One region of the Thioalkalivibrio sp. ALE16 genome, then DNA from elsewhere that is predicted to be linked to it. Evidence: predicted binding sites of a transcription regulator. Region 1 holds the regulator's gene; the other holds the start of a gene.
What was found. Region 1 encodes sigma-54, which starts transcription at its own class of promoters, with help from an activator protein. Its sites were predicted from a motif close to TGGCANGNTNCNTGCTT; they were not measured.
Positions count from the first base shown of each region.

Region 2: F627_RS0102150 (CmpA/NrtA family ABC transporter substrate-binding protein) is a predicted target of sigma-54. The motif match lies at 1,786-1,802, and genes of this name have one in related genera.

Region 1 covers NZ_KB906360.1:63,062-67,341, reverse strand. The annotation lists gene lptC (LPS export ABC transporter periplasmic protein LptC) at 1-349, shown strand, start outside; gene lptA (lipopolysaccharide transport periplasmic protein LptA) at 330-857, shown strand; gene lptB (LPS export ABC transporter ATP-binding protein) at 854-1,624, shown strand; gene F627_RS0107465 (RNA polymerase factor sigma-54) at 1,714-3,195, shown strand; gene hpf (ribosome hibernation-promoting factor, HPF/YfiA family) at 3,212-3,550, shown strand; gene F627_RS0107455 (PTS sugar transporter subunit IIA) at 3,554-4,021, shown strand; gene hprK (HPr(Ser) kinase/phosphatase) at 4,073-4,280, shown strand, end outside.
Region 2 covers NZ_KB906355.1:38,918-43,197, forward strand. The annotation lists gene F627_RS0102140 (DsrE family protein) at 1-61, shown strand, start outside; gene F627_RS0102145 (nitrate regulatory protein) at 189-1,502, shown strand; gene F627_RS0102150 (CmpA/NrtA family ABC transporter substrate-binding protein) at 1,982-3,286, shown strand; gene ntrB (nitrate ABC transporter permease) at 3,335-4,270, shown strand.

The DNA.
Region 1 (4,280 bases):
CGACCTGTTCGCCGATGGCGGTATCGAATGGCGCTGGACCGCCCCGGCGGCCCTGCACCGCCCGGCTGACGAAACCCTGGACCTGGTCGGCCCCACCCACGGCGTACAACCAGCCCGCGGCGAACGCGTGCAGACGGTGATCGACTCGCGGGATGTACGCATCGCCACAGACACCATGGTCGCCACCTCGAAGGCCCTCTCCACCCTGAACCAGCCCGGGCTGTTCCAGCGCGGCACCGGCCTGCGCGTGGACTCGCGAGCGGATACCATAGAGCTGTTCCATGACGTGTACTCGCTCTACAGCGAGGCGAGCGAGGAGGACCCCGCGCATGACCCCGATCCCGAATAGCCGCCGCCTGCCGGGCCTGCTTGCGGCGGCCGGCCTCCTCTCCGCCCTGCTGGCGACGCCGGCCCTGGGCCAGCAGGGATCGGGACCCTCGCTGCCGGTGGAGATCACCGCCGACCGCGCGGAGATGGACGAACGCCAGGGCCTGGGCACCTACACCGGGGACGTGATCGTGATCCGCGGCGACATGACGCTGGAGGCCGACACGGTCTACGTGCGCACCCGGGATCGTCGCCCCTACGAGATGGAGGCCCACGGCGAGCCGGCCCGCCTGGAATCCCCCGACCCCGAGACCGGCGAGATGCGCATCGCCACCGCGCTGCGCATCGACTACCTGCTGAACGAGGACCGCATGATCCTCACCGACCAGGCCCATGTGATCACCACCCGCGAAGAGGCGCGCGGCAAGCGCATCACCTACGACCTGACCACCGACGTGATCGAGGCCGAACGCGGCGAGGGCGACAGCGAACGCGTACGCATCACCATCCAGCCACGCGACGACGAATGAACGCACCCGCCACCAGCCCGGCGCCGGCACCCGCCGAGGCCCGTGATCGCCTGATCGGGCGCGAACTGACCAAGCGCTACGGCCAGCGCACCGTGCTCGACCAGGTGGATGTCGACCTCGCACCCGGTGAAGTGGTCGGCCTGCTGGGTCCCAACGGCGCCGGCAAGACCACCTGCTTCTACAGCCTGGTTGGGCTGATCCGCCCTAACGCCGGGCGCATCACCCTGGGCGGGCACGACATCACCCGCGCGCCCATCCACGTGCGCGCCCGCGCCGGTCTCGGCTACCTGCCCCAGGAGGCCTCGATCTTTCGCCGCCTGAGCGTGTGGGACAACCTGCAGGCCGTGCTGGAGCTGCGCCCCGGACTGGACCGCCACGAACGCCGGCGTATCGGCGACGCCCTGATCGAGGAGTTTCAGCTCGAGACCGTGCGCCACAGCCCCGGGATCGCGCTGTCCGGCGGCGAACGTCGGCGCGCCGAGATTGCGCGGGCGCTGGCCGGTGACCCGCAATTCATCTGCCTGGACGAGCCCTTTGCCGGGGTGGACCCGATCTCGGTGGGCGATATCCAGGATGTAATTCGCCACCTTGCAGCGCGCGGCATCGGTGTTCTGATCTCCGATCACAACGTGCGCGAAACCCTCGGGATCTGCCACAGGGCCTATATTCTGAGCGAGGGGCGCCTGCTGGCCGCCGGGACACCCGACGAGCTACTGGCCGATCCCCAGGTGCGCCGGGTCTATCTCGGCGAGAATTTCCGCCTGTGATTCCGGCACGCGCACAACCCGCGCCGGTGCACAAACCACGAGGCAGCATTTAAGATTGCTCTTATGGTCACCCGCGACCCGCACAGCCAATGCTGAAACCCGGCCTGAATCTTCAGCTGGGTCAAACGCTCACCATGACCCCGCAACTGCAGCAGGCGATCCGCCTGTTGCAGTTGTCCACGCTCGAGCTGCAGGTGGAGATCCAGCAGGCGCTGGAGAGCAACCCCATGCTGGAACAGGTGGAAGACGAGGACGACATGGGCGGGGCCGAGCGCCTGGACGCGGAGGGCGAGGTGGTGGAAGGCGACCGCATGGAGGCCACTACCACCAGCGATGAGGTGATTCCCGAGGAGCTCACCACCGACAGCCGCTGGGACGACATCTACGAACCGCCGCCCGCCCCCAAGGGCGTGGATGACCGCGACCCGCTGGAAAACACCAGCGACGACGACGGCGAGGGCCTGCAGGACCACCTGCTGTGGCAGCTGCACCTGAGCCACCTGACTCCGCGCGACCAGCGCATCGGCGCGGCCCTGATCGACGCGATCAGCCCCGACGGCTATCTCGAAGGCGACCTCGAGGCCCTGGCCGAGACCATCAGCCGCGGCGAGGAAGAGCCCGTCGGCGTGGATGAGGTCGAGGCAGTCCTGCACTGGATCCAGCAGTGCGACCCCCTGGGCGTGGGCGCGCGCGATCTGCGCGAATGCCTGGAGATTCAGCTGCGCGAACTGGCCCCGGACGCCCCCGCCCGCGAGGCCGCCCGGGCGATCCTGGAACACGGCATGGACAGCCTGGGCAAGCGCGATTATAAAGCCCTGCAACGCCAGTCGGGTGTGCGCGACCCGGACGAACTGGCGCGCGCCCTGGACCTGATCCGCACCCTGAACCCGCGACCGGGCGCGCAGATCAGTGCCGCCACCTCCGAATACGTGGTGCCCGATGTCTACGTGCGCCACACCCCGGAGGGCTGGCGCGTGGAGCTGAACCCGGAGATCGCGCCACGCATCCGTATCAACGACCTCTACGCCGGCATGGTGCGCCAGGTATCGGATGCCCGCGACAGTGCCTTCATGCGCGACCAGCTGCAGGAGGCGCGCTGGTTCCTGAAGAGCCTGCACAGCCGCAACGACACCCTGCTCCGCGTTGCCGAGGCGATTGTCCATCGCCAGCAAGGCTTCCTGGAACATGGCGAGGTCGCGATGCAGCCATTGATCCTGCGCGATATCGCCGAGATCCTGGAGATGCACGAATCGACCATCTCCCGGGTGACCACCCAGAAATACATGCACACCCCGCGCGGGGTCTTCGAGTTCAAGTATTTCTTCTCCAGCCACGTCGGCACCAACGACGGTGGCGAGTGTTCCGCCACCGCCATCCGTGCCATGATTCGCGAATTGATCGACGACGAACCCGCGAACAAGCCGCTCAGCGATGCCCGGCTCGCCCAGATCCTGGCGGACCGGGGCATCAATGTGGCGCGTCGCACCGTGGCCAAGTACCGCGAGGCGATGCACATCCCTTCATCCAGCGAACGCCGGCAGATGGCCTCCATGCCCACCGGCCACAAGTAACCAAGGAGTCCCGACCATGCAGATCAACCTGACCGGCCACCATGTGGACCTCACCGACGCCCTGCGCGACTACGTCAACGAGAAGTTCGCGAAGCTGGAGCGCCACTTCGACAAGGTCATCGACGTGCACGTCGTGCTGACCCACGAGAAGACCCAGAACCAGTTCAACAAGGCCGAGGCGAATCTCCAGGTCAGCGGCAATCACATCCACGCCGAGGCCTCCCACGAGGACATGTACGCCGCCATCGACGCGCTGATCGACAAGGTCGACCGCCAGCTGATCAAGCACAAGGAAAAGGTCAAGGATCATCACCGGGCCGAGGGCGCCCAGCGCAACCGCGAGCAGGCCTCCTGACCCATGTCCATTGCCGAGCTGATCACCGCCGAGCGCATCCGCCTGGAGCCGGAATGCTCCAGTCAGAAGCGGGCCCTGGAGGCCCTGTCGGAACTCCTCGCCGGCGGCGGTGATGCCGGCGGACCGGGCAGCACCGCGATCTTCGAGGCCCTGTCCGCGCGCGAAAAGCTGGGCTCCACCGGCCTGGGCCATGGGGTTGCGATCCCCCATGGCCGCCTGGCCGATCTCGAGGCTCCGCGCGTGGCCGTCCTGCGCCTGGAGAGCGGCGTCGACTTTGACGCCATGGACCACGAGCCGGTCGACATCCTGATCGCCCTGCTGGTCCCGGAGGCCGCCACCAGCGATCACCTCGACCTGCTGGCCCAGCTGGCGCGCGGGCTTTCGCAACCGGACACCATTGCCGCCCTGCGCCGGGCCGGCGATGCCGCCAGCCTGGAACAGGAACTCGTCCGCCGCTTCCGCGAGGGCTGATCCCGTGCGCCCCGCACCCTGCCACGCCACCGATCCCCGCCGGCCCTGCTCATGAACGAGGCACTGGGCGAAGGCGGGATTGCCCGCGACATCAACGTGGAGAGCCTGATCCAGGCTATGGGCAACCGCCTGGATCTGCGCTTCGTGCATGGCGAGCACGCCGCCCCCGACCGCAAGCTGGTCGGCGAGGACGGGGATGACCTGCCTCTGGCCGGCCACCTCAACCTGATCCGACCCAACCGCATCCAGGTCATCGGGG
Region 2 (4,280 bases), on a different contig from region 1:
GGCCGGCATGGGCCACTACGTCCAGGCCGTCGCCGAGTTCGACCGCTCCATGAGCTTCTGATCGGCCGTGCCGTTCCGCGGGCGGGGCGTGATGCCCCACCCGTTTTTGTTTGTACCCCCGCTGCCAGTCGATCGAACTGGCACATCGCATGCTTGTTTGTTCCGGGAGTGATTCACGGACGACGAGCATGACCCAGAACACATCCCCTAATTTTTCCCTCGAAGAGTCCATTGGCGATTTCCTGGTCGCCTCGCGCAAGTGCGAGGTGGTGAGCCTGGAGCGCCTGCTGGAGGCGGTGCAGCTGGTCGGGCGCATCCGTGCGCTGGTGCATGCCCTGCAGCGCGAGCGCGGGGCCTCCAGCCTCTGGATCGGGTCCGGCGGCCAGCGCTATACCCGCGAACTGGAGCAGTACCGGGCCGAGTCGGACGCCGCCGCGGCCGCGTTCCGCGAGCACCTGGATGGCTGGCTGGCCCCGGACGCCTGCGCCCATGGCCGTAGCCGGCTGCTGGGGCGCATGGCGCTGGCGCTGCATGGCCTGTCCGGCCTGGGCAGCCTGCGCGAGGAGGTCCTGGAGCTGACCCTGAGCCCGATGGACTCGACCCGCGGCTTCAGCGAGCTGATTCGCGCCCTGATGGCCCTGGTGTTCGAGGCTGCGGATTCGGCGACCGATCCCGAGGTCTCGCGGGCCCTGGTGGCCCTGCTGAACTTCATGCAGGGCAAGGAACTGGCAGGGCAGGAGCGCGCGATCGGGGCCGCCGGGTTTGGCGCCGCGAACTTCGAGCCCGAACTGCGCCAGGCGCTGGTCCATCGGATCGATGCCCAGGAACGGGCGTTCCGCATCTTCTCCGAGTTCGCGGCACCGGCGGCCTGTGCCGCCTGGCGCGAGCTGCAGACGGCGGCCTTCGCCGCCGACATCGAGCGTCTGCGCCGCCGGGCCTGTACCGAGGTCTCCGGGCACCACGACCCCGCCCGGGCCGAGGAATGGTTTGCCTGTACCACCGCGCGCATCGACGCGATGAAGGAGATCGAGGATCTGCTGGAGATGCACCTGAACGAGTGCTGCTCGGCACGCATCACGGCGGATCGCGCGGACCTCGGCGCGGTGCGTGACCGGGTCGCGCAACTCGCCGAGTCGGAACTGCGCGACAGCGTCCCGTATGCGGTGTTCTTCGGCGCGCCGGAGGGCCTGGAGCCCGCGCAGGAGGAGGGCGATGCCGCACTCAACGTACCGATCGTCGGACACTCGGTGATGGACCTGGTGCAGCGCCAGGCGGCCCGGCTGCAGTCGGTGGAGGACGAGCTGCATGCGGCACGCCAGGCCCTGGCCGAGCGCAAGACCATCGAGCGCGCCAAGGCGCTGCTGATCCAGCACCGCGGCCTCAGCGAGGACCAGGCCTACAAGCTCCTGCGCCAGACGGCGATGAACCAGAACCGGCGCCTGGCCGAGGTCGCCGAGGCGACCGTCGCGATGTCCGACCTGCTGGGCAAGGGCGGCCTGTAGCTAACTCCCCGGGAAATGGATGCCGGCCCTGTGGGAGCGGGCTTGCCCGCGAAGCCCCTGCCAGTGTCCGCGACTGGCAGGGGCTTCGCCGCCAGGGCGGCTCCTACAGGTAGTGCACCAGCGCGGTTCATCTGCACCGCAAGCGCGCCCCAGTCTGGTGCCTTGCGGATCGTCTCCCGGGCGCCGGGTTTTCCGAAAGCGTTCGACTCCATACGGCGAACCATCCGATTTTCCCGCGCCATGGCGCGATTGTTTCTGGCGGGGTCGATTAGCAACGGCTAATTGGCACACCTCCTGCAAGACATTGAGCAAGACGAGCCAACGGCGGTTCGTCGCCTGACAACAGGGAGACCCGACGACCGGGCCTCCCAAGGGACTGGACAAAGGCGTCCATCACCCGGCTGCAAACGCGGCCGGGCTGATGTGACGCCTTTTTTCGTTTTTGGGATGTGTTTGCTGACAAGGGGAGTGAACCCGCAATGACCGATCACACGAATGACACGAAAAAGACCTCCGGCCTGTCGCGCCGGCGTTTCCTGGGCGGCATGGCCGCCGGGATCGGCGCGACCGCGCTGGGTGTTTCCGGGGCCGCGCCGTGGGGCTATGCGAAGGCCGGCAACGGCAAGCCGGAGACGACCGAGGCGAAGCTGGGCTTTATCGCCCTGACCGACGCCGCGCCGCTGTTCGTCGCGCTGGAGAAGGGATTCTTCGCCGCCCATGGCATGCCCGACGTGCAGGTGCTGAAGCAGTCCTCCTGGGGCACGGTGCGCGACAACCTGGAACTGGGCTCGCGCCGCGGCGGTATCGATGGCTCGCACATCCTGACGCCGATGCCCTACCTGATCCACCGCCGTGGCACGCCGATGACGATCCTCGCGCGGCTGAACCTGGCCGGGCAGTGCATCTCGGTGGGCGACGAATACGCGGACCTGAAGGTCGGGACCGACACGACCGAGTTCAAGGGCGCGCTGGCCGAGAAGGCCGCCGGCGGTGACGACATCCGCGCGGCGATGACCTTTCCCGGCGGGACCCATGACCTGTGGATCCGCTACTGGATGGCCGCCGGTGGGATCGACCCGGATCGCGACATCGCCACCATCGTCGTCCCGCCGGCGCAGATGGTCGCCAACATGCGCGTCGGTTCCATGGACACCTTCTGTGTCTGCGAGCCCTGGAACATGCAGCTGATCAACCAGGGCATCGGCTACACCGCGAACACCACCGGCGAGCTCTGGCACAACCACCCGGAAAAGGCGCTGGGGATGCGCGCGGACTGGGTGGAAGCCAATCCGAATGCGGCCCGCGCCCTGACAATGGCGGTAATGGAGGCGCAGATGTACTGCGAGGATCCGGCGAACAAGGAAGAGGTCGCCGAGATCTGTTCGCGCCGGCGCTACATCCACGCCCCGTACGCCGACATCATCGATCGCATGCAGGGGAACTTCGACTACGGCACCGGCCGCGTGGTCGAGGACCACCCCGACCAGATGCGCTACTGGAAGGACCAGGCCTCCTATCCCTTCAAGAGCCACGACCTGTGGTTCCTTACCGAGGACATCCGCTGGGGTTACCTGCCGCCGGATCTCGACATGCAGGCCCTGGTAGACGAGGTCAACCGCGAGGATATCTGGCGCGAGGCGGCCGACACGCTTGGCATCGATTCGGCCGACATCCCCGAATCCACCTCGCGCGGCCAGGAAACGTTCTTCGACGGCAAGGTCTTCGACCCGGAAGACCCGCAGGCCTACCTCGACAGCCTGGAGATCAAGGCGATCGCGTCCTGACGCGGCGGCCCGCCGACACCTGCACAGACGATTCAAGAGGATTCGATGATGAGTGCCATTCTCGATCGCAACATGACCTTCGGCGCCGGGCGCGAACGTCCGGCGGCCGCGGAGACCTCCACGGCCCCGGTGGCCCGCTCGGCCCCGCCGTCGGCCCGTTCCGGCGGTGCCCCGCCGCCCGACCCCGGGCTCTGGGGCCGGCGTATGCGCCACGCGGCCACCGTGGTGCTGCCCCCGGTGATCGTGACCGCGATTTTTTTGTTTCTGTGGGAAATGATGACGTCCTCCCAGGGAGCCGTACTGCCCGGCCCGAGTCAGGTGATCACCGACACCTGGGAACTGATCGTCAATCCGTTCTATGACCACGGTGGCAACGACGTGGGCATGGCCTGGCAGCTGCTTGCCAGCCTGGAACGTGTGGCCTACGGCTATGCCCTGGCGGTGGTGGCCGGGATCGGTCTCGGCGTGCTGGTCGGCCAGTCCACCTGGGCGATGCGCGGGCTGGACCCGCTGTTCCAGGTGCTGCGCACTGTACCGCCGTTGGCCTGGCTGCCGATCTCCCTGGCTGCCTTCCAGGCCAGCAACCCGTCGGCCATCTTCGTGATCTTCATCACCGCGATCTGGCCGATCATCATCAACACCTCGGTCGGCATCCGGAACATCTCGCAGGACTACGTGAACGTGGCCCGCGTGCTGCGTCTGAACGGCTTCGAGTACTTCACCAAGATCATGCTCCCGGCCGCCGCGCCGTATGTCTTCTCCGGTCTGCGCATCGGCATCGGCCTCGCCTGGCTGGCGATCGTTGCCGCCGAGATGTTGATCGGCGGGGTCGGCATCGGCTTCTTCATCTGGGATGCCTGGAACGCCTCCATGCTCAGCGACATCGTGCTGGCCCTGGTCTACGTCGGCCTGGTCGGGTTCTTCCTCGACCGTCTGGTCGCGATCGTCGGCAACTGGGTCACCCGCGGCACGCAGGCCGGCTGAGCCGGCCCCC